Regions from separate parts of the Paenibacillus sp. FSL R5-0766 genome, predicted to be linked through region 2. Evidence: predicted binding sites of a transcription regulator. Region 2 holds the regulator's gene; the other holds the start of a gene.

Region 1 (10,329 bases), 2.7 Mb from region 2:
GGAATTTGCAAATAGTTCGTTCCAAGCCGGTGCCGCTGTGTATCTGGGTAGGAGAATAAGCGTCCTTGCAGTAATTTATCTTCGGAAGGCTCAATTCCAGGCACAACTGCACTAGGAGAAAACGCAGCCTGCTCCACTTCAGCAAAGAAGTTTTGCGGATTACGATTCAGGGTCATGGTTCCTACCGTATGGAACGGGAGTACATCCTCAGGCCAGGTCTTCGTAGGGTCGAGTGGATCAAAAGCAAAATCATCCATCTGTTCAGGCTTCAACAGTTGCACCTGAAGCTTCCACTGCGGGTATTGCCCGTTCTTGATATGTTCACGCAGATCACGGGTAGCATGGTTAAAGTCCTGGCCCTGTACTTCGGCAGCTTCCTGACGAGAGAAGCCTCGGACCCCTTGGGCAGACTCCCACTTATACTTCACATAGTGGACCTGTCCCTGTGCATTGATCCATTTGAAAGCATGTACGCCGAATCCATCCATCTCCCGATAACTTGCCGGTGTACCCAGGTCAGAGAATAACCAGGTCATCATATGCGTTGATTCCGGCGAGAGAGTCATAAAGTCCCAATAGCGAGCTGGGTCCTGAATGTTGGTATCCGGAGCTGGCTTCAGGGAGTGAACCATGTCAGGGAACTTCATGGCATCACGAATGAAGAAGACGGGCAGATGGTTGCCCACGATATCATAGTTGCCTTCACGTGTGTAGAATTTGACGGCAAATCCACGCGGATCTCGTGCAGTCTCTGGTGATCCCGTACCGTGAATAACAGTTGAAAAACGAACCAGCACATCCGTCTCGGTACCCGGATCTTGCAGGAAGTCCGCTGTTGTATAAGCCTTCATACTTTGCTCCAGTGTGAATACACCATGGGCTCCGGCACCTCTCGCATGTACGACTCTTTCGGGAATACGTTCTCGGTCAAAGTGGGCTATTTTCTCAATGAGATGGTAGTCTTCAAGCAGTGTTGGCCCTCTTCTACCTGCTGTGCGAGAATTCTGGTTGTCACCTACAGGTGCTCCCTGATTCGTAGTCATACGTTCTGTCATCATGTCGTCCTCCTCTAATGGGTCTCACGGCTGTTATATATCTACTATTAAAATCATATTCGGCTTCGGATTAAATATACATTTAGACTTGATCTAACTGTTAAATTGATTCTAACATGTCCCTCTCTGCTCTTGCATGAGGTTCACATGAGATTAAGATGAGGTTCTTCAACACTTCATGAATGAACTATGAACATGCTTTTAAGGAAGTGATCCGGATTTACTATATCCATTAGGTTGAGGTGAACGATAACATTAGGCAAAAAAAAGCGGACTAATCCGCCAGGCGGTAGCCCACTCCTCTTACAGTGACAATATATTGCGGCGAAGACGCATTATCGCCCAATTTTTTGCGCAAGCTTTTGATATGAACATCGACAACGTTACTTCCACCTGTAAAATCAGTCTCCCAGATATCGCTGAGCATTTCCTCACGGGAAATGACTGCACCTTTGGCATCAATCAGCTTGAGTAACAGATCATATTCGGTCTTGGTTAGATGAATTCGGTTATTATCGCGCTGTACACTCATCCGTTCACGATCAAGCCACAGATCTTTAAATCCGATACGGTGTCCTTCCTCAGGCAAAAAACCACGGTTGGGCAAAGCAGGACTGTTGCCAATCATGCGCTGCACCCGGTAAAGTGCTTCCTGCGGGCGTGCAGGCCATACCAGCAATTCCTCCTGAAGCATCGGTCCACTTGCGCTGCCGATCATCTTCTCACCAACCAGATACAAACAAGGGGTTGTATGCTCAGCCTCACGATTCAATCGGCTGCTAATGCCGGCAAATGCATCGATCGTTCCGGCAACAGACAGATCATAGATCAACAGATCAAAGACAAGACGCTCATGCAGATCCGGTTCCCAGCGATGAAAGACCAGTACATCAAAGCAGCTATCCGTTAAGGCTTTTACCAGTTCATGAACCTGCCCCGGCATCGGGCTGATCAGAATAACACGCCGTGTGACAGGACAATTGTCCACAAGAGGTGTTGAATCGGACAAGGCGGGTTTAACCCTAAGGGGTAAACGGCGGCCAGGCAGTTTTATTTTTACTTGATCCGTTTGTTTCTGCATTCCCCGCAGACACCTCCAAAGACCACATGAGCATGATCGATTGCATATCCGGTTTCTTCAGCTACCTGTTTCATCCATTGTGGAGGAACCTCCGTCATCACCTCGTCCACTTTGCCGCACACTTCACACATAATATGCTGATGATCATCCATACGGGCATCGTACCGGCTTGCTGTCTCTCCGAGTTTAAGCTCCCGTATCAATTCTTTGTCCGTTAGATAACGAAGAGAATTATACACTGTACCATAGGCCAGATTATATCCTTGTTCCACGAGTCGATTCATGACATCTGCAGCTGTCGGGTGATCCTCTGAATGGCGCACCACATCATATACCGCTTGCCGTTGTATCGTCAGATTTAAAGTTCTCACAACCATTTCTCCTTTATTATTGATCCATTTTATATGAAATCAGACACTGATCTTCTACTTATGATGGTCTTCCCAAAAAGAAGGAAAAAATTTTGATTTAGATTAAGTATAAATCTTATTGTATATTGAAGTCAATATCACTCCAACATCCTGTATATGCAAATAAAACATATTTCCCAGCAATCGCCTCATAAATTTGGGATAATATGGTTCGCTACAGCACCACTTTTCAGATAAAATATAGAGATGTGCGTAAAAAGGGGGGATGTCGGTTGTTTAGCACTTTTTTCATTAATATCTGTGTCATGATTACGTTTATGTATGTGTCCGGAATCATAGCCAAGTTCTATAGTATCCGATTGCCTTTTCCCTCGTTACGTGTTCAGTTGATCGGCGGGTTATTATTCGGTATATATGGCACAGTACTCATGAACTATTCTTTCCCTCTGAACGAGACTACGATTGTTGATCTACGGCATCTGGCCATCGTTACCGCAGCGGTATATCTGGGAGGACTGGCTTCGGTCGTTGCGGGACTCATGATCTCGGTCCTTCGTATTCTGATGTTTGGCATATCATCCTCTGCCATAGATGCAGGATTTGTCATGACTCTGATCGGACTGTCCGGTGTATACTTCGCCTATGCTTCCTGGTCCAGACTGACCAAAATTATTACGATGAATCTGCTCGGCATTACATTAATCTTTATCATCCTTATGTTGAACACCGACAGCATGAATTCATTAATGAAGGTATATCCGTTACAAATGACCATTTCTTTTCTCGGTGGATTATTTATCTATTTCATCGCAGAATTCATTAATAAATCCAATGAAATGTTATTTTTATTGGAAAGAAGAGCATCTACCGATCATCTTACCAACCTGAGCAATCGAAGACAGTTCGAAAAATCACTTCAATTCGAGCTTCAGCATGCTCGGGATTACCAACAAAAGCTGTCCTTGCTGGCCATCGATATTGACCGATTCAAAAAGGTGAACGACACCTATGGTCATTCCGCCGGCGATGCGGTCCTGAAGCAACTTGGACAACTGCTCGTTGAGCATGCACGTTCTGCTGATATCGTGTCACGAAACGGTGGGGAAGAATTCGCCATTCTCTTGCTCGACTGTGGACACCGTCAGGCCGTGGCTACCGCCGAATCTATACGACAGGCTGTAGAGAAATACCATTTTGCTCTACCTGACGGGCACACGACACGTCTAACCATCTCCATTGGTGTAGCCGTGTATCCCGATCATTGTGATGATCATGACGATGACGATTTCTACGAACAGGCCGATCGTGCATTATATGAAGCGAAGAATACAGGGCGTAACCGTGTGTGTGCCTTAACTTTACGTTCCTTGCCTCTTACACTTTAAAGTAATATCTAACCGGTAAATAAACTAACCTTTCACCGTTCTCCATAAAAAGAGGGATATCTCGTTCGCCTATTCAGGCGCACAGGACATCCCTTTTTTTTATGGTCATCACATATCATCTCAGCTTTTGTGCTGACAGGAGATCAAGCAAGGATGCTCTCAATCTCCTCGATAATGGCAGCATCCAGCTTCACGCCAGATGCAGCCGCGTTCTCTTTTACCTGCTCAGGACGACTCGCCCCTACAAGTGCACTGGATACATTGTTCTGGCGCAGAATCCAGGCAAGGGCCAGTTGGCCAACCTTCAGATCCAGCTTGTCCGCCACTTCAATCAGCTGACGAACTTTCCCGATGCGATCCGCACTGATCTTTCCTTCGTCCCATCCTAGCTTGGCAGCACGGCTATTCTCCGGGATATCGGAAACGGACGTATATTTCCCGGTCAATAGACCTTGAGCAAGCGGGGAGTATACAACTTGTCCGATGCCTTTACGCTCGCCGAGCGGGATAATCTCATTTTCAATATAACGGTCAAACATGTTGTACACCGGCTGATTGACCACGATATGATCGAGGAGCAGACGATCTGCTGTACCTAGCGCATCTTCCATCTGAGCTGCAGTCCACTGGCTGACGCCTACATATAACACTTTGCCTTGACGTACCAGATCATCAAGAGCGCGGAGTGTTTCTTCAATTGGTGTTTCGGTATGATAACGATGGCAGTAATAGATATCCACATATTCAACGCCCAGGCGCTTCAAGCTGGCTTCACATTGCTCCTTGATATGTTTGCGAGACAACCCCTGGTCATTCGGACCATCACCCATTTTGCCAAATACTTTGGTTGCAAGTACATAAGAGTCACGGGAGTACGCTTTGAGCGTCTGTCCAAGCAGTTCTTCTGCTGCACCCCGTTCATATACATTGGCAGTATCAAAAAAGTTAATGCCTTCATCAAATGCAGTTTCAATTGATTTCACCGCATTTTCACGTTCCACATACCCTCCGTACGTCAGCCAGCTTCCCAGGCTGATCTCGCTTACTTTCAGTCCGCTTCCACCTAATCTGCGATAATCCAATGTACATCCTCCTCTGTTGGTTATAAAGATGAAGTTCACTTTCTATTGTAACGTAACCAGCTCGGAATAAAAGGGCTTTGCCTCAGAAAATGGAAAATGAAAAGAGACGCACCTATAACAGGTGCGCCGAATAAAGATTTGTCTTCTGATCATGATTTAAGGCAAAGTAATACTCAATGCATTCAACAGATCAGCCTGTCTGACTGGCTTCGTCAGGACAGCATCAAAGGCTTCTGCTTCATGCAATTCAATGTGTATACCATAAGGAACAAGAACAATGACGGGCAGATCCTCCAGTCGCTGTTTCAGTTCTTGTACAAAATTGACCGCGCCGCCTTCCAGTAATCCCATATCCACAACGGCTACATCAGGCATGAATCCTTTGTTGATCCAATCATGCGCTAATGTCAAATTCGAGGTCATGTGTACATCCATCTCCCACCTACGCATCAGGGAAGAGACGCCTTGCAAAATGTCAGGGTCCTTGGCAAGTAACACCTTTTTCCCTTTTAACCGCTGCTGAACACTTGCGAGTTGAGGTAACTCCCAGTATCTGCGTAACGGAAGGGATATGTTGAATTCCGTCTCATTTTCCTTCACACTGCTCACCTGAATATGGCCATGCATGAGAATGGCAAGATTCTGGCTTACAGCCAGACCCAGATTGCTTCCAATCAGTTTTTGGATATTCAACTTCTCTTCTTGGCTGTTAAAGGTTTGCATCTTCTTATCCGATAACGTCTGACCTCTGTAATTCACCTTGAGCAGAAGTGTACCGGTCTCTTCGGTGTCTTCTCCGTTCACCACTGCCGTGATCAGGACGGAGCCCTCACGCGTTGAATCGAGAGCGTATTGAATGACATGTGCAAGCAACTGTCCGATCTTGATCTCATCACCAACGAATACTTGCGACACATTCAGCTCCAGATTTAATCCCAGCTCAATGTTCTTGCCAGCCGCAATTCCCGCATAAAGATAGACCGTATTCTCGATTGTACCTACCAGATCGAATGGATCATCATGTATAACCGTTTTACCTGTCTCATTGATGTTGAAATTCATCATATTGTTCAACAAAGAAAGTAGAATATTGCCGCTCGTCTCAATCATATTCACATATTCTGACTGCTCCTCAGGCATATCCGGTGTACGTATCAGATCAGTCAGTCCCAGAATGCCATTCAACGGATTGCGAATCTCATGACTCATCAGCTTGAGCATCTGTGATTTGGTCATGGCCTCCGATTCAGCTCGTTCTTTCTCTGCCTGGAGCTGCTCTTGCATTTGTTCCGAATCACTCAGTTTACGCTCCTGAAGATGCAGTGTGCTCTCCAGGTCCACAACATAGCCAAGGAATACAGCCATCGCCTTCAGCGTCTTCATGTCGGTTTCACTGATTACATAATCAGGATTATCCATCAGACAGATGGTCCCGAATGTTTCGCCAGATCTTCGCATGATAGGCACGCCCACGAAGAAACGATTGCCGAGCCCGCTCGTGACATCCATGAATCTTGTCATCGGATGTTCACATGTATTCTGGATTGTAAGGTTCTCATGTTTATCTTTTAATACCAAGCTGCAGTAAGAATCTTCAAATGGAAGTTCGCTACCTTTTACAATCAATTCTTCCTTGCGATTGAACGCCTCCAGAATGACATTCGTCAAACCGTCATTCGTAGCAACAAAGATGGTATTGACCTTCAATATACCACTTAGTACGTCTACAATATGGGCCGCAGCTTCCTGTATATCTTCATAGAAGCCTCTCGTAATGCCTTCTGCCGTCCCCATGATCCACCCCTTTTATCTTAGCTGCACTATCCAATCTGTAGATCATAATTGTGTAATCACGTACAAGGGTTCATCAAAAAATCCGAATAGCTGTCACAATCTATACTTATATGATTAACACCGTAGCTGTATAAGAGAATCATACTTCCTGTTTATTGCCCATTTGCGGTTAAAACAGTTCTTAAACGGATGGATTAACAAACGAAAAACTATGGCAAAACGCCTTTTCAGATTGATCAAGGTCCATCTTGTCCGACTTCGGATATTATCCTTGCAGGATAACTAGAAATTATACGCTTCTACTCAAACTTCGGGAACCTTTATCCACAGCAATTAAAGGAAAGTCCGCTTTGTCCTGTAAACTATGTGACCATTATCACACCCAAAAAACCACATATAGTTTATAAATGGATAAGACGAATCTACATATAGTGTTATACGGAAATTGAATGATATTCAATCATTTTAGGAGGAACCTTACATGAACATGCTTGAGTATGCCACTCCACCGGCATCCGATCTATTATCCGACCTGGGAAGACGAATTATTGGCGCAGAAGACGCCGATACGCTGAGGGAAAATGCCAATCTGAACGGAGACTCCTTCAGCGGCAAGATGAGCAGACTCGGTTCGGAGACCGCCAAGTGGCATGCTCTGCGTCATGTGCTGCCGGAAGAGCTTGCTCAAGCTGTGGAGAACGGGGATCTGTACGTGCACGATCTGGATCAGTATGCACTCGGAACGACCAACTGCATCTTTATCCCGTTTGACCGTCTTCTTGCTGCGGGTTTCAATACAGGCAACGGATCGGTTCGCACACCTCAGACGATCATGTCTGCAATGGCTCTGGTTGCGATCATCTTCCAATCCCAGCAGAACAGTCAATATGGCGGTGTATCGGCCAATAAGATTGACTGGGATTTGGCCCCTTATGTACAGCGATCGTTCCGCAAACACTACCGCAAAGGGCAACGGCTCTTTGATGAAAATGTTCTGATCGGGGATGAACAGCTTCATCTGGATAGCATCGAAGCGAAGAATCAATGTCCGCGGGCATATGCCTTCGCCTATGAAGAGACTGAATTGGAGACAGGACAAGCTGCTGAATCACTGATTCATAACCTGAATACGATGAGCAGCCGGGCGGGTGGTCAGATTCCATTTACTTCACTGAACTATGGATTATGTACTTCTGCGGAAGGACGGTTGGTATCACGCTCGTTGCTGGAAGCAACCATTCGTGGCCTGGGCAACGGGGAGACTCCCGTGTTCCCTCAACATATTTTCCAATGTAAACAGGGGATCAATCAGGCTCAAGGAGAGCCGAACTATGATCTGTTCCGGCTCGCAGTCACCTGTTCATCCCGGCGGATGTATCCTAACTTTGTCAATGTGGATGCCTCTTTCAATCTGCCCTACTATCATCGGGAAGATCCGGATACGATCATTGCAACAATGGGATGCCGCACACGTACACTGGCTGACCGGTTTGGTCGCAATCGTCAAAGTGGTAAAGGTAATCTGTCCTTCAACACCATTAACCTCGTGAAGCTCGGCATCCGGTTTGGTATTTGCCAAGGTGCAAGAGCTGTCGCTGACCGAACCGGATTCTATACTGCTTTGGAGTCAGTTATGCATAATGCCGCTTCCGGCCTGCTGCACCGCTACCGAATTCAGACATTGCAGCCTGCCAAGGCATCGGACTTCATGATGCGGGAGGGTGTATGGGAAGGTGGAGAACAGCTTGGCCCGAACGAGCCGGTTGCCGAGCTTTTAAAGCATGGAACATTATCTCTTGGTTTTATCGGTCTCGCAGAATGTATGACAGCTCTCTATGGGCGCCATCATGGGCAGGACACTCATGTACATCGTGAAGCACTGAACATTATTCGGACCATGAGAGAGTTCTGTGACCGGATGAGCGAGCAGCATAACCTGAATATCACCCTGTTTGCCACACCTGCTGAAGGGTTGTCCGGCAAATTCACAAAGATTGACAGAGAGCGTTATGGCCTCATTCCTGGAGTTAATGATCGGGAGTATTATACGAACTCATTCCATATCCCGGTATACCATACTCTTCCAGCTTATCGGAAGATTGAACTGGAGGCCCCGTTCCATACGTTATGTAATGCGGGTGCAATCTCCTATGTGGAGCTTGACGGGAACGTTCGAGCCAACACCGCAGCTTTCCTGCGGATCGTGCAATATGCACTGGCACAGGATATCGGATATTTCTCCATTAATCACCCGATTGATCGCTGTCCTGCATGTGGTTATGAAGGCGTCATCGGGGATGTATGCCCAGGCTGTGAAGCCCATGAGAACCATGTACACTTCCAGCGGTTACGCCGCGTAACGGGCTATCTGACCGGGGATTACAAAGTACGCTTCAATGCTGCGAAACAAGCTGAAGTGCGGGATCGGGTGAAACACCGGTGAATCTATATGGTTACATCCCGGAATCGGTGAATGAAGGGACCGGCCTGCGTGCTGTGTTGTTCATCAGCGGATGTCGTCACGCCTGTCCGGGCTGCTTCAGTCCGGATTCATGGAGCTTTCGAGCGGGGGAGCCCTTTACAGAGGAGCGGCAGCAGCAGATTCTGCATGAAGTGACGACCCATCCATTGCTGGATGGCGTTACGTTGTGTGGTGGTGATCCCTTTTTCTCGGCAGCAGAATGTACGTCTTGGGTTCAACAGCTCCGCGCTGCACGTCCTGATCTGACGGTATGGGCCTACACGGGATTTGAATATGAAGAACTGATTACCGACCCTGCGAGAGCGGAGCTTGCCCGGTTGTGCGATGTGATTATTGACGGTCGATACGTTGAAGCGGAGCGTGATGTCTCCCTTCCCTTCCGGGGTAGCCGGAATCAGCGTTTGATTGATGTCCGTGCAACACTAGCCACTCGAACCATCGTTACAATGCAGCTCAGTATGCGGTAAACATTGGTTTTACTCCCCTCACCAATTATTAAGGCACGGGTCCCCAGTGGACTCGTGTCTTGTTGGCGTATAGCGGTCTTCTTTAAGAAATAGGTTTTATCCATTCTCTCTATTTTCTTCTCTATTGCATGACGATATATAATATAGGTAGTTATTAAGTTAGTATTTAAAATTTAACCGTTTACATAAGGTAATCAGGGAGGAATCATCTTTTATATGGATATTGTTCAAGCATTAATTACATGTATGCCTTTCTTTCGAGATACGATTCGTCAGGATGTAACCCTCTCCGTGATTGATCGTGAAAAATTCCTATATTTCTCAGCAGGGGAATCGTTAAAACAACTGAATTATCAACCCGGCGACCCTCTATTGGATGGAAATCGAAATTTTGCTGATCTCAACGGCGGTACCGTCAAACGATTCGATCACTATCCTAAAGATTTGTTCGGTGTTCCTTTTGATGTGGCTTTCATTCCCATTAAAAACGAACAAGGTGAAATCATCGCCCTGTTTAACCTGCTCTACAGTATGGATGACCAGGACCAGTTGCAACAGCTCATGGATGCTACCGAAAATCTGACCAACCAGTTAATTGACAGTGTACAGCAT
Region 2 (10,329 bases):
GATCTTCCATCAAGTCCTATGTGAATGGACAGGGTGAGATGGGGATGTTCCAGCATCAACTGAAAATCTATGGACGCAAATCAGAACCATGTACAACTTGTGGTACGTTAATTGAAAAAACGGTGGTTGGTGGCCGTGGCACGCATTTTTGTCCAAACTGTCAGCTGTTGTAACATGAACTGAATGAACGAAATGATGAAATCATAGCACCCTTGGATTCCTCCCTCCATATACTGATATGGCAGAAATAAGCGGGCGTATACCCATACTGGCATCTTCAGTTGGCACGAGTACCGCACAGAGGAGGAGTCCGGGGTGCTGCATCATTTTATTTCATTGCTGGCGCTTGCTTTGGCGCTTAGTTTAGATGGTTTTGGAGTCGGGATTACATATGGGTTACGGAGGACTAAGATTCCCCTGTTATCTATCGCTGTTATTTCGATCTGTTCGGGATTGGTTATTGCCTTGTCGATGCAAGTAGGTGTGTTGTTGTCCCATGTGGTGTCACCGGATATCGCTTCGATCGTGGGAGCCGTCATATTGATAGGTATTGGTGCATGGTCACTGTTGCAACTAATTCGGAAGCAAGGCAAAGAACAGCTGGAAATAGACACTGGAATGGGTGAGGGAACAGAAGAAACGGTAACTGGGGTGGGAGAAGCACAAGAGAGACTGTCGACTTCAAAGGGCAGAAATCAGGTGCTTGCACTGGATCTGGAGCAGTCGGCTTCAAATGGATCACTGGAACGAATGGTATTTACACTGGAGTTGCGCAAGCTGGGCGTTGTCATTCAGATCCTTCGCAGTCCCTCCAAGGCGGATATGGATAACTCGGGGAGTATATCTGCCCAAGAAGCGATGTGGCTTGGTATTGCCCTGTCTCTGGATGCGTTTGGAGCAGGTTTGGGAGCGGCACTTCTGGGATTCCCTACACTATGGACAGCACTCATTATTGCACTGTTTAGTGGGGCGTTTCTGTCACTCGGCATGAAGGTTGGCCTACGATTCTCAGCTCTGCGCTGGATGCGAAGACTGTCTGTATTGCCAGCGCTAATGTTAATGATTATGGGAATAATGAAGTTGTTATGAGGTGAAACGATGAATATAGGCTTAACCGGCGGGATCGCGACAGGCAAAAGCAGTGTTTCCGCCTATCTCGCCAGTAAGGGAGCGTTGCTCATCGATGCAGACGTTATTGCCCGGGAAGTTATGATGCCCGGGCATCCCGTGTTGGCCGCCGCTGTTAAGCGGTTTGGACAAGCCATACTGAACGAAGATGGAACACTGGATCGGAAAAAGCTCGGAAGCATTGTTTTTCAACAACCAGAGGAACGAAAGGCATTGGAGGCTATCACACATCCGGCGATCCGAAGAGTGATGCGTGAACGGGCTGCTGCATACGAATTGCAACATCCGGATAAACTTGTGGTGTCTGATATTCCTTTGCTCTATGAATCAGGTCTGGAAGATGGTTTCGAGGAAGTCATGGTTGTATATGTTCCAAGGTCGGTCCAACGAGATCGCTTGATGAGTCGGGATGGAATGACTGCAGAACAGGCTGAGGCCCGGATGGATGTACAGATGGATATTGAGCGCAAAAAGAAGCTGGCAGACATTGTCATTGATAACAGCGGTTTATGGCCTGCGACGGAGCAGCAAATTGACTCATTTCTACAGCGTAAGGGTTTGTTATGAGAATATTGCGTAAGAAACGTGTACTGCTGTTGATGTTTGTGTCCTTTGTACTGGTGTTATTTCTGAATACTAACTGGATGGCATGGTTCTATCCCATACATTATAAGGAAGAGATCCGTGCCCAATCTCAGAGTTATGAGGTTGATCCGTTTCTGATTGCTTCCATTATCAAGGTGGAGACCAATTTTAAGACAAGCAAGGAATCCAAACGGGGCGCCATCGGGCTCATGCAACTGATGCCAGACACGGCAAACTGGATACTGGAACAAGCCAAAATTCCCGACACTTCACTGGAGGAATTAAAGCACGAGCCTGAACGAAATATTCAGTTAGGCACATGGTATCTGCGGAATCTATCCGATCAATTCGATGGCAATGAAGCAGTTATGATCGCTGCCTATAATGCGGGACCAGGCAAAGTGAACAGTTGGCTTAGAGATGGTGTGTGGGATGGCTCATTTGATACGGTGAAAGATATTCCGTTTGGTGAGACGCGTCACTATGTACAAAGAGTCATTTACTATTATAATCAGTATGTAAAGATCTATAATACGTTCTAAGTATATAAGTAGAAGCACAGAGCAGGCCGGTTATTCACCGGCCGCTCCATGCTCCTCTGTGTAGCGTATTACGATGCAGATATTATTGGTATTGACCTGCCAATTGCTGTTCTGCAATTGTTACCAGACGCTTCGTGATGTATCCACCGATCGAACCGTTCTCGTAAGAAGTCATGTTACCTTGGTATCCGTCTTGTGGGATGCTGATTCCGAGTTCTTGAGCAACTTCATATTTCATTTGCTCGAGTGCTGCGGAAGCTTTAGTTACCACCAGGTTGTTGGAGTTACCATTGCTTTGTGCCATTGCTGTTCACCTCCTCGTGGGTTGGTAAAAGTATTATGTGTCGGCAATGCATTTTTCATTACAAAATCAAGACAGGGAATATGTGGTAAAAAGTAAAACGTGGGAAGTGATCTGATTTGAAGTGTCCTTATTGCGGTTATATGGGTACCAAAGTGCTTGATTCGCGTCCGGCCAACGAGGCAAAATCCATTCGTCGTCGCCGTGAGTGTGAGCAGTGTGCCCGCAGATTTACAACGTTTGAGATGATTGAAGAGACTCCACTGATTGTTATTAAGAAAGATGGCAGTCGGGAAGAGTTCAGCCGGGACAAGATTCTCCGCGGGCTTATTCGTGCCTGTGAGAAACGTCCAGTCTCCGTAGAGACCCTGGAGATGATGGTATCTGAAGTAGAGAAATCTCTGCGTAATACAGCCGATGCTGAAGTCGAGAGTCGCCAGATTGGTGAGTTATTGATGGAGCAGCTGTTTCCCGTAGATGAAGTGGCTTATGTACGCTTTGCGTCGGTATATCGCCAGTTCAAAGATATCAATATGTTCATGAAAGAACTGAAATCCCTGTTGTCCAAAGACAATCTGGAGGATTAGTGAAGTGGGGAAAGGGAGAAGAGCAGTCTGGAGTTCCAGTCCGTGTGTACCAGAGAAATCGGTTGTTCTTCTCCAATCACTTTGGATCTTGAAAAAGTGATTGACAGCGAAAGCTGGATTTTATATGATATAGGAGTCGCCTGTGGAACGTAGCAGTGCTGGACAAGTTATCTATTTCATATCCTGGGGCCTTAGCTCAGCTGGGAGAACCCGCTTACTAGAAACACTACCAAAGTACATAACAAAGCAATTTAGAAACTACGCTTAAAGCGTAGCTTTTTTTATTTCCAGTCCTTCTCATGGGATAATATCCCTATAAATATCAAGGACATGAATATAATACGCGCAATTAAATTGGATGAAATCAAATATCTATTCATCCTTGGAGTTGCAGCGATAGCAATTTTACTTTACAAATACACTCCAAATTTTACCGACCTTTCATCGGTAATTTTTAATAGTCTTAGCAATCTGGTTGAATTAACTTGGAGATACTTGATGACCCAACTTGGCTATATGCAACCTGACTTCTCAAATACGGCCCCTTAGGGGCTTTTTTATTTGTTCTTATGATGTAAAAACTTGGGGTATAGTACCGAAGTATGTTAGAATAAAAAGGAAATAAAAATGTGAGGAGTTGGTTCAATTAGTGAGATTTAAAGCAAACAATCATCGTAAGAAGCAGCGAGTAAAAGAAGGATACACCAATGATAAAACCATAGCTCTTTCAAAGAAATATTATGAGTTAAGGAAGAAATTATTGATGTGTGAGTGTAACAGATGTCAAAGAACTATACGTTTAAGTTCAACTGAAGTTGGTACGTTTTGTGGGGAATGCATGAAGCAAGGCATCTACTCAAAATATATACTGGCTGATTTTAAAATAGATCGTTCCAAACAAAGAGTTAGTATATAATGAAACACTCCTAACAGCCCTCACACGGCTGTTTTTTGCTTTACCTGATAACTAGTAACCCCCAACGTTATGATGGCTCATAACCAATCCTGATTGTTCATGTTTTGAATATGCACATTTTTGTGCACATTGGATTATCGCCTATTATTTCATCCAATTCAAGCATAACACGAACAATACTCCTCCACGAAATCGGGGTAAATCCCTTACCACATTCTTTTCTAAATCGAAAAGCGAATCCTTGCAACTAGCCGTTTATGGCGAGTCCTATATTATTGACGACCAAGGATAAGAGAACTTTGGGTTCCAACTCTTGTGTGAAATTAAATATCACAAACAGTAGTTATTGTACAATTCAAAGTCGGACTTGGATATTCGACAATACATATAGGATTTAAAACTGAATTGAAGAATTACAATAAAACTACAATTAGAAAAGAGGAGTAAGCATGAAACCATGGCAAATTATCTTAGCACATTTCTATCTTGATGACTCAAAGCGCATCAATAGACAGCCGCGACACTTTAAAACGGAAGTGTTTTAATTTGATGATAAGAATGAAGCGATTCGTGAGTACGTATCAATTGTAAACGAATGGATGGATAAATGTGAAGACAACTATAAGAATCATGGCATGGCAGCATGGAAGATGTACTCTGAGTCAGAAGAGGGAGACATTATGACAAATATTCTTTTACATTTCAATGGTGAGGAATATGACCAACTTTCTGATGAAGAGGTTGGGGAAGCGATGAAAGAAGTTTGATTGCAGGAGTTAATGAAGAAATAGATATAAATTATGGAAAAAAATATTGAAGTGTCTATTAGATGAATAGATCAAATTTTAATAAAATCACATATGAAACAAACTGAGACAAAATAAAAAGCCCTTGTTAGGGGGCTAGTTAGATGAAAGACTATCGCCAAACTTATTCAACTCTTCAAGCGATGGGGCAATTTTATAAAAGAATATGCCGTTATTATCTTTAAGGGTTTCTTCATCCCACGGAATGCTTTCATATACTGTAGCAATATCTAACGGTGGGCCACTATACCAAGTTAAAGTATGAAGTAAACAAAAAACATAGAGGAGTTTTTGAATGTCGAAAAGGGAAAATAAGGACGCTGTAATATTGGCACTAATCAATTTGTTGCGTGAAAATGGAATGATGTCATTTGAGATAGCGGATAGGATTCATGACTTTCATCATGACGGGCTCATCTCGGCAAAGTATGCAGATCACTTATCGCTATTGACGCAGGATGAGTATTGAGTATGAGCGGTTAAAAGAAAGTGCATACATAGAAGAAGTTGTTGGAGAAGAGATTAATATTGGAAATAATACATATCGAATTACTAGTATAGATTCAACCGGAAAAATAGACGGATTAAAGCGGTTTAATAGCAAGACTATGATGTGGGTAAATTTGAGTTTTTCAAATGCAGTGAATATAGCAGAGTTAGACCAAAAGGTAGCCTTCAATATCGGGGAATAAGAAACATTACATATTTAAATGAAGAAAAAGACCCTACATTAGATAGGGTCTTAAATTTATGGAGCGTAGGGGGGTCGAACCCCTGACCTCTTCGCTGCCAGCGAAGCGTTCTCCCACTGAACTAACGCCCCGAGATGAACACAAAAAGTAATATATCATTTTAATCTTAAACAGTCAACGCTTGTTTACTCAATTAAAGAAATGCTATATAATTATGGATGTACATAAGAGCGATTGGAGGGATTAATTATGGCAGGTAAGTTACGTGTAGCAACATTCTACAGGGTTTCTACTAAAGGACAGTTGGATGGAAATGATATACCAATGCAAAGAAGATCGTGTATCGAATTTATAGATTCAAAAGGTTGGACATTAGTAAAGGAGTATGTGGAGAAAGGTGTATCTGGATATAAGACATCTAACGATGATCGCGATGAAATACAAAGAGCAAAATATGATGCTGAAAATGGAAATTACGACATTTTATTGTGTTTTATGTTTGATAGATTAGGAAGAAGAACATATGAAACGCCTATGTTAATTAAATGGTTTACCACTCAAGGAGTGGAAGTGTGGTCAGTCAAAGAAGGGCAGCAAGAATTTAAAGATGAGAGCCATGATATCACTAACTTTCTTCGCTTCTGGCAATCTAATATTGAGTCACGTAAGACTTCCATGCGTGTAGACGAAAAACATGTGCAAATGGCTGAGGATGGTGCTTTTAGAGGTGGAAGCGCACCGTTTGGATATAAGCTAGTAAAATCAGGACATGTAAATAAAAAAGGCAAAGAACTTATGATGCTTGAAATTGATGAAGAGAGCGCTATTGTAATTAGAGAAATATTTAATCTCGTTAAAGATGAAGGTTATGGAAGTAATAGAATCTCGCAATATTTAAATGAAAGAGGAATTAAAACTGCAACTGGCTCCAATTGGAATACAGGAGCAATAAACTTCATATTAAGAAATCCAACCTATAAGGGGTATCCTGCATATGGAAAAAGAAAGTCTAAAGAAGGGGTTTTTGTTACAAAGGATAGAAGTGAATGGAAAATGCCTGAAAAATGTCAAACTCACTTAGTTATCATACCGGAAGATGATTTTGATTACATACAAACATTTAGGAGCTCTAGATCGGTAGAGAATATTAAAAACCACTTTTACTCAAGAGTAAATAGTACCAAAAGTCCGTTATTGCTTGTTGGAATGATCCGATGCGGCTATTGTGGATCACCATTAACGACTACTTATAATAGTAAGAAATATATTCTAGCTAATGGAGACATCCAGAAGTGGAAGAGAGCAGTATACAGATGTAGCGGGAAAGCACTAAAGAAAGTTGAATGTGCGGGGCAAACAATGTATGCTCAAGCCAAAATAGAAGATCCCGTTTTAGAAGAGGTGGATAATTATCTTTCTTATTTAAAAAAGATGGATTATCAAGAATATGCCAAAGACTATAATCAAGATGAATACGACTATATTAAACAGGAGGTTGAAAATAAAAACAAAGAGCTTGAATCATGCTACGAAGAAATAAACGCTCTGAAATCTGAAATATCGAAAAGTATCTTGGGGAAGAGTGTATTCAAACCTGAAATGCTTAATGAATTAATAGAACAAAAACAAAACGAGTTGACACTTATAGATTCCGAAGTAAGAAAACTAGAAATAGATTTACAGTCTAAAAAATCGGAGCTTATCGACATTAAAGAATTAGCTGAAAGTATCAGTGTATGGATTGATATTTTCAAGGATGCGACTGATGAAAAAAAGAAAACTATGTTAAGAAGCATCATCGATGTTGTCACTGTAATGCGCGATGGTGTTGATATTAAATTCAGACTGGATATTGTGCAGTTTCTATCTAATGCTGGAAATGGAAGTGTTTCTGAACTACGTGGGAGAGTGCATCGCTGGCGGCGATGAGGTCAGGGGTTCGATCCCCCTAGGCTCCATAATCAAGAACGCCATCACATTATTTGATGGCGTTTTTTTGTGCGTGAAATAAATCAGAACATGCATTAATTAATTAGAATTTTTGGACTTGAGGACGAATATTCTAGATGCAAAAAATCGAGGGTCAGTTTGAAAACAAGGATCCCCTTCCGGCTGGATTTTGTCCAACCGGAAGGGTCTGCATTTATCTGTATACGCTTTCAGTTAGCCAGATATTCGACGAATCTTACAAAGATCGTGGCTACTTCGGCGCGGGTGGCGGTGGCTTTGGGAGCAAAAAAGTTGCCCGGTTTGCCTAATACAATGCCGTTGCCTTGCAGCGCCTGAACGGCCTCCAACGCCCAGGAGCTGATCTCACTCTGATCCGTGAAGGACTTAGAGTGGCTTTCAGGTATCTCATAGCCCTTGTACTTCATGTAGTTGTACAGGATCACCAGCATCTGCTCACGCGTCATTGGTGAATTGGGGTCAAACAGGTCTGCGTTTGTACCGTTGACTATGCCTTTTTCAGCCGCCCACTCGGCTGCCGCGGTGTACCACTGTCCGTCCGTCACGTCGCTAAAGCGGGAACTTGTGTAGCTGGAGAGATTTATGTTCTCAAGATTGGCCAGTACCTGCACGAACATTGCACGCGTCATTGCGTTGCCCGGTGAGAACGTTGTGGACGTCGTGCCGTTGAAAAGATCGTATGTGTAGGCGAAATTTATATCGTTGTAGAACCAGTCGTCCATGTCGGCATCCCTGAAAGGATTACCTGTTATCACGTGGAAGCCCAGTGGGATGGAGTCATCAAACGCCAGCTCCGTACCCTCACGGATGTTCAGCGACATGCCGTTGTCTAAGCCAACTCTTGCACCGCTGGGTCCTACCACAACCGTTCCACCGCTCCGTATCTTCGATCCTCCTTGGATATGCACCTGGTTGCCGTTTGGCAGTTTCACATGCGCGTCTTTGCCGCCTACTGTGACCGTACCGTCGCTCGCTATCGTCGAGCCGCCAGAAATGGTCACCGTGCTGTTGCTGGCGGGTAGTGTCACTTCGGCGCTCTTGTCTGCCGGAATGGTTACCTTACCATTTGAGTCTATCGTTGTGCCTTCGGGCACCTTGATCTCCGTCCCTCCCTTGGTCGTAATCGTGCCGCCGCCGGGCAGGGTGGTGTTGCCATTTTTGTCTGTGATAGCGGGTTTATCCTTCGGTGTATTCAATGTGTAGGTCGATTTCGACATTCCAGCGTCTGTCCCGGTGTTCGTATTGTTAGTGTTGTGTGTATTACCACTGTTGCCTGTATTACCGTTGTTGCCCGTAGTACCACCAGAACCAGGTACGGTAGGAGTCGTCGTCTTCGTCGGCATCGCCGGTGCACTGATCTCCGCGCCGTCTCCCTTCGCGTTCACCGCAACGATTTTGAAGCTGTAATTTTGGCCGTTTGTCAGGTTCTTGAAGGTATACTTGGTCTCCGACGCATCGATTACGACCGGCGTTACGTTGCCATACCATACCTTGTAGCCCAAGATCGCACTGCCACCGTTGTCAGCAGGGGCGGTCCAGCTCAGTGTGACCTGTCCGTCACCGGCTGTCGCCTTGAAGCCGCTCGGAGCACCGGGCACGACCGGTTTTCTCTGTGCAAACATCCATTCAAAGACGTCTGTGTAGTCATTGTTCCAAGCCGGCAAGTTAGAGGACTGCGCCGTGGGAGCTATGCTCCAATCCCCCATAGTTATCTCGTTGTAAAGAACCGCCGCTTCAACTTCGTGCGCTATGTAATCAGCCAGAACAGGTGTGTTGGCCGGATTCGGCCTCAGATTCGGCTGATCAAATTGATTGTAGGGCCACGTGAGGACCTCATTACTCTCAAAGCGCGAAGCCCTTGCGTTGATCATTTTCGGCATATTGTTATTGATAAAGTTATTGAGGTTAGTCTGGTAGCCTCCAACATTATGAGCATTTAAAAACATCCAATAGGCCAGGTTGTTGTGAGCGTCATTGTCCTTAGCGTTCGGTGAACCGCTTACCGGGGCCATAGGTGCGGCGGCGGCGAAGAAGCCAGGGTAGCTGTTAACTAAGTTGTTTGTATACTGGCCACCCCAGGAGAAGCCAGCTGCGTAAACACGGTTAGGGTCTACTTCGCCGCTGGCAATCAGGGCGTCTATGACCTTCTTAACATTCTCTGTTGAGGGAACAGATACGCCATTATAGGAAATATTCAGTACATGGCTGGCGTACTTGTCAGGATTTTTCTCCATTTTTTTCATTAGAGCGACCGAGCCGTTGGCGGATTTCATGGCCGCTTTTTGGTCTGTCCCAGCGTTTGTGCCGCCGCGTGACATGCCGTGTGTATAAACATACAGCGGCAATCCTTTGATCACTTTACCGTCTTCATCCTTGTGAAGGTAGAGCGAGCGATTGACCGAATTGTCCGTGAATGTTGTAAACTTGTCAAGGATTGGATTCACAACTTTTTCCTGTTCAAAAACCACGTTGCGAAGTGGACTCCCCTCTGTCAGTACGATCTCTCCGTTTGGTACGATGTTGTAAACCTGCTTTGTCGAGTTACTGCTGCCATCCAGCGTTGTTTTGCCGCCGCTCGCTGAATAAAACTCAGACTCAACTACGATGTAACGGCCACTTGCCAGTCCGTCCTGATAATCCGGTGAATTGCTTACCGGCCCCAGATAGCCGCGTACCTTCGGTTCGTCATTAGCATATACCCTTGTGATCTTGCGCGTTCCTTCAAAGGTAACTGCTTCGCCGTTCAGGGTCGTGTTCCTAGCCGATAAGGCAAACAAGTCCGGATTAAGCGCGGAGCCTAACGC

Evidence for each region. The regulator NrdR, encoded in region 2, represses ribonucleotide reductase genes. The targets are predictions, from matches to a motif close to AACACNATATATNGTGTT.
Region 1: MKY66_RS27950 (anaerobic ribonucleoside triphosphate reductase) is a predicted target of NrdR. The motif match lies at 7,187-7,204, and genes of this name have one in related genera.

What each region holds. Positions count from the first base shown of each region.
Region 1 covers NZ_CP150227.1:6,465,436-6,475,764, forward strand. Annotated here, with positions in the region: gene MKY66_RS27920 (catalase) at 1-1,055, opposite strand, end outside; gene MKY66_RS27925 (winged-helix domain-containing protein) at 1,330-2,136, opposite strand; gene MKY66_RS27930 (transcriptional repressor) at 2,112-2,507, opposite strand; gene MKY66_RS27935 (diguanylate cyclase) at 2,780-3,892, shown strand; gene MKY66_RS27940 (aldo/keto reductase family protein) at 4,036-4,974, opposite strand; gene MKY66_RS27945 (histidine kinase dimerization/phospho-acceptor domain-containing protein) at 5,131-6,768, opposite strand; gene MKY66_RS27950 (anaerobic ribonucleoside triphosphate reductase) at 7,250-9,211, shown strand; gene nrdG (anaerobic ribonucleoside-triphosphate reductase activating protein) at 9,208-9,717, shown strand; gene MKY66_RS27960 (methyl-accepting chemotaxis protein) at 9,934-10,329, shown strand, end outside.
Region 2 covers NZ_CP150227.1:2,132,200-2,142,528, forward strand. Annotated here, with positions in the region: gene mutM (DNA-formamidopyrimidine glycosylase) at 1-173, shown strand, start outside; gene MKY66_RS09705 (manganese efflux pump) at 274-1,089, shown strand; gene coaE (dephospho-CoA kinase) at 1,099-1,695, shown strand; gene MKY66_RS09715 (lytic transglycosylase domain-containing protein) at 1,692-2,255, shown strand; gene MKY66_RS09720 (alpha/beta-type small acid-soluble spore protein) at 2,338-2,559, opposite strand; gene nrdR (transcriptional regulator NrdR) at 2,676-3,143, shown strand; gene MKY66_RS09730 (hypothetical protein) at 3,793-4,059, shown strand; gene MKY66_RS09735 (hypothetical protein) at 4,695-4,826, shown strand; gene MKY66_RS09740 (hypothetical protein) at 5,324-5,557, shown strand; tRNA gene MKY66_RS09745 (tRNA-Ala) at 5,617-5,688, opposite strand; tRNA gene MKY66_RS09750 (tRNA-Ala) at 7,452-7,515, shown strand; gene MKY66_RS09755 (S-layer homology domain-containing protein) at 7,717-10,329, opposite strand, start outside.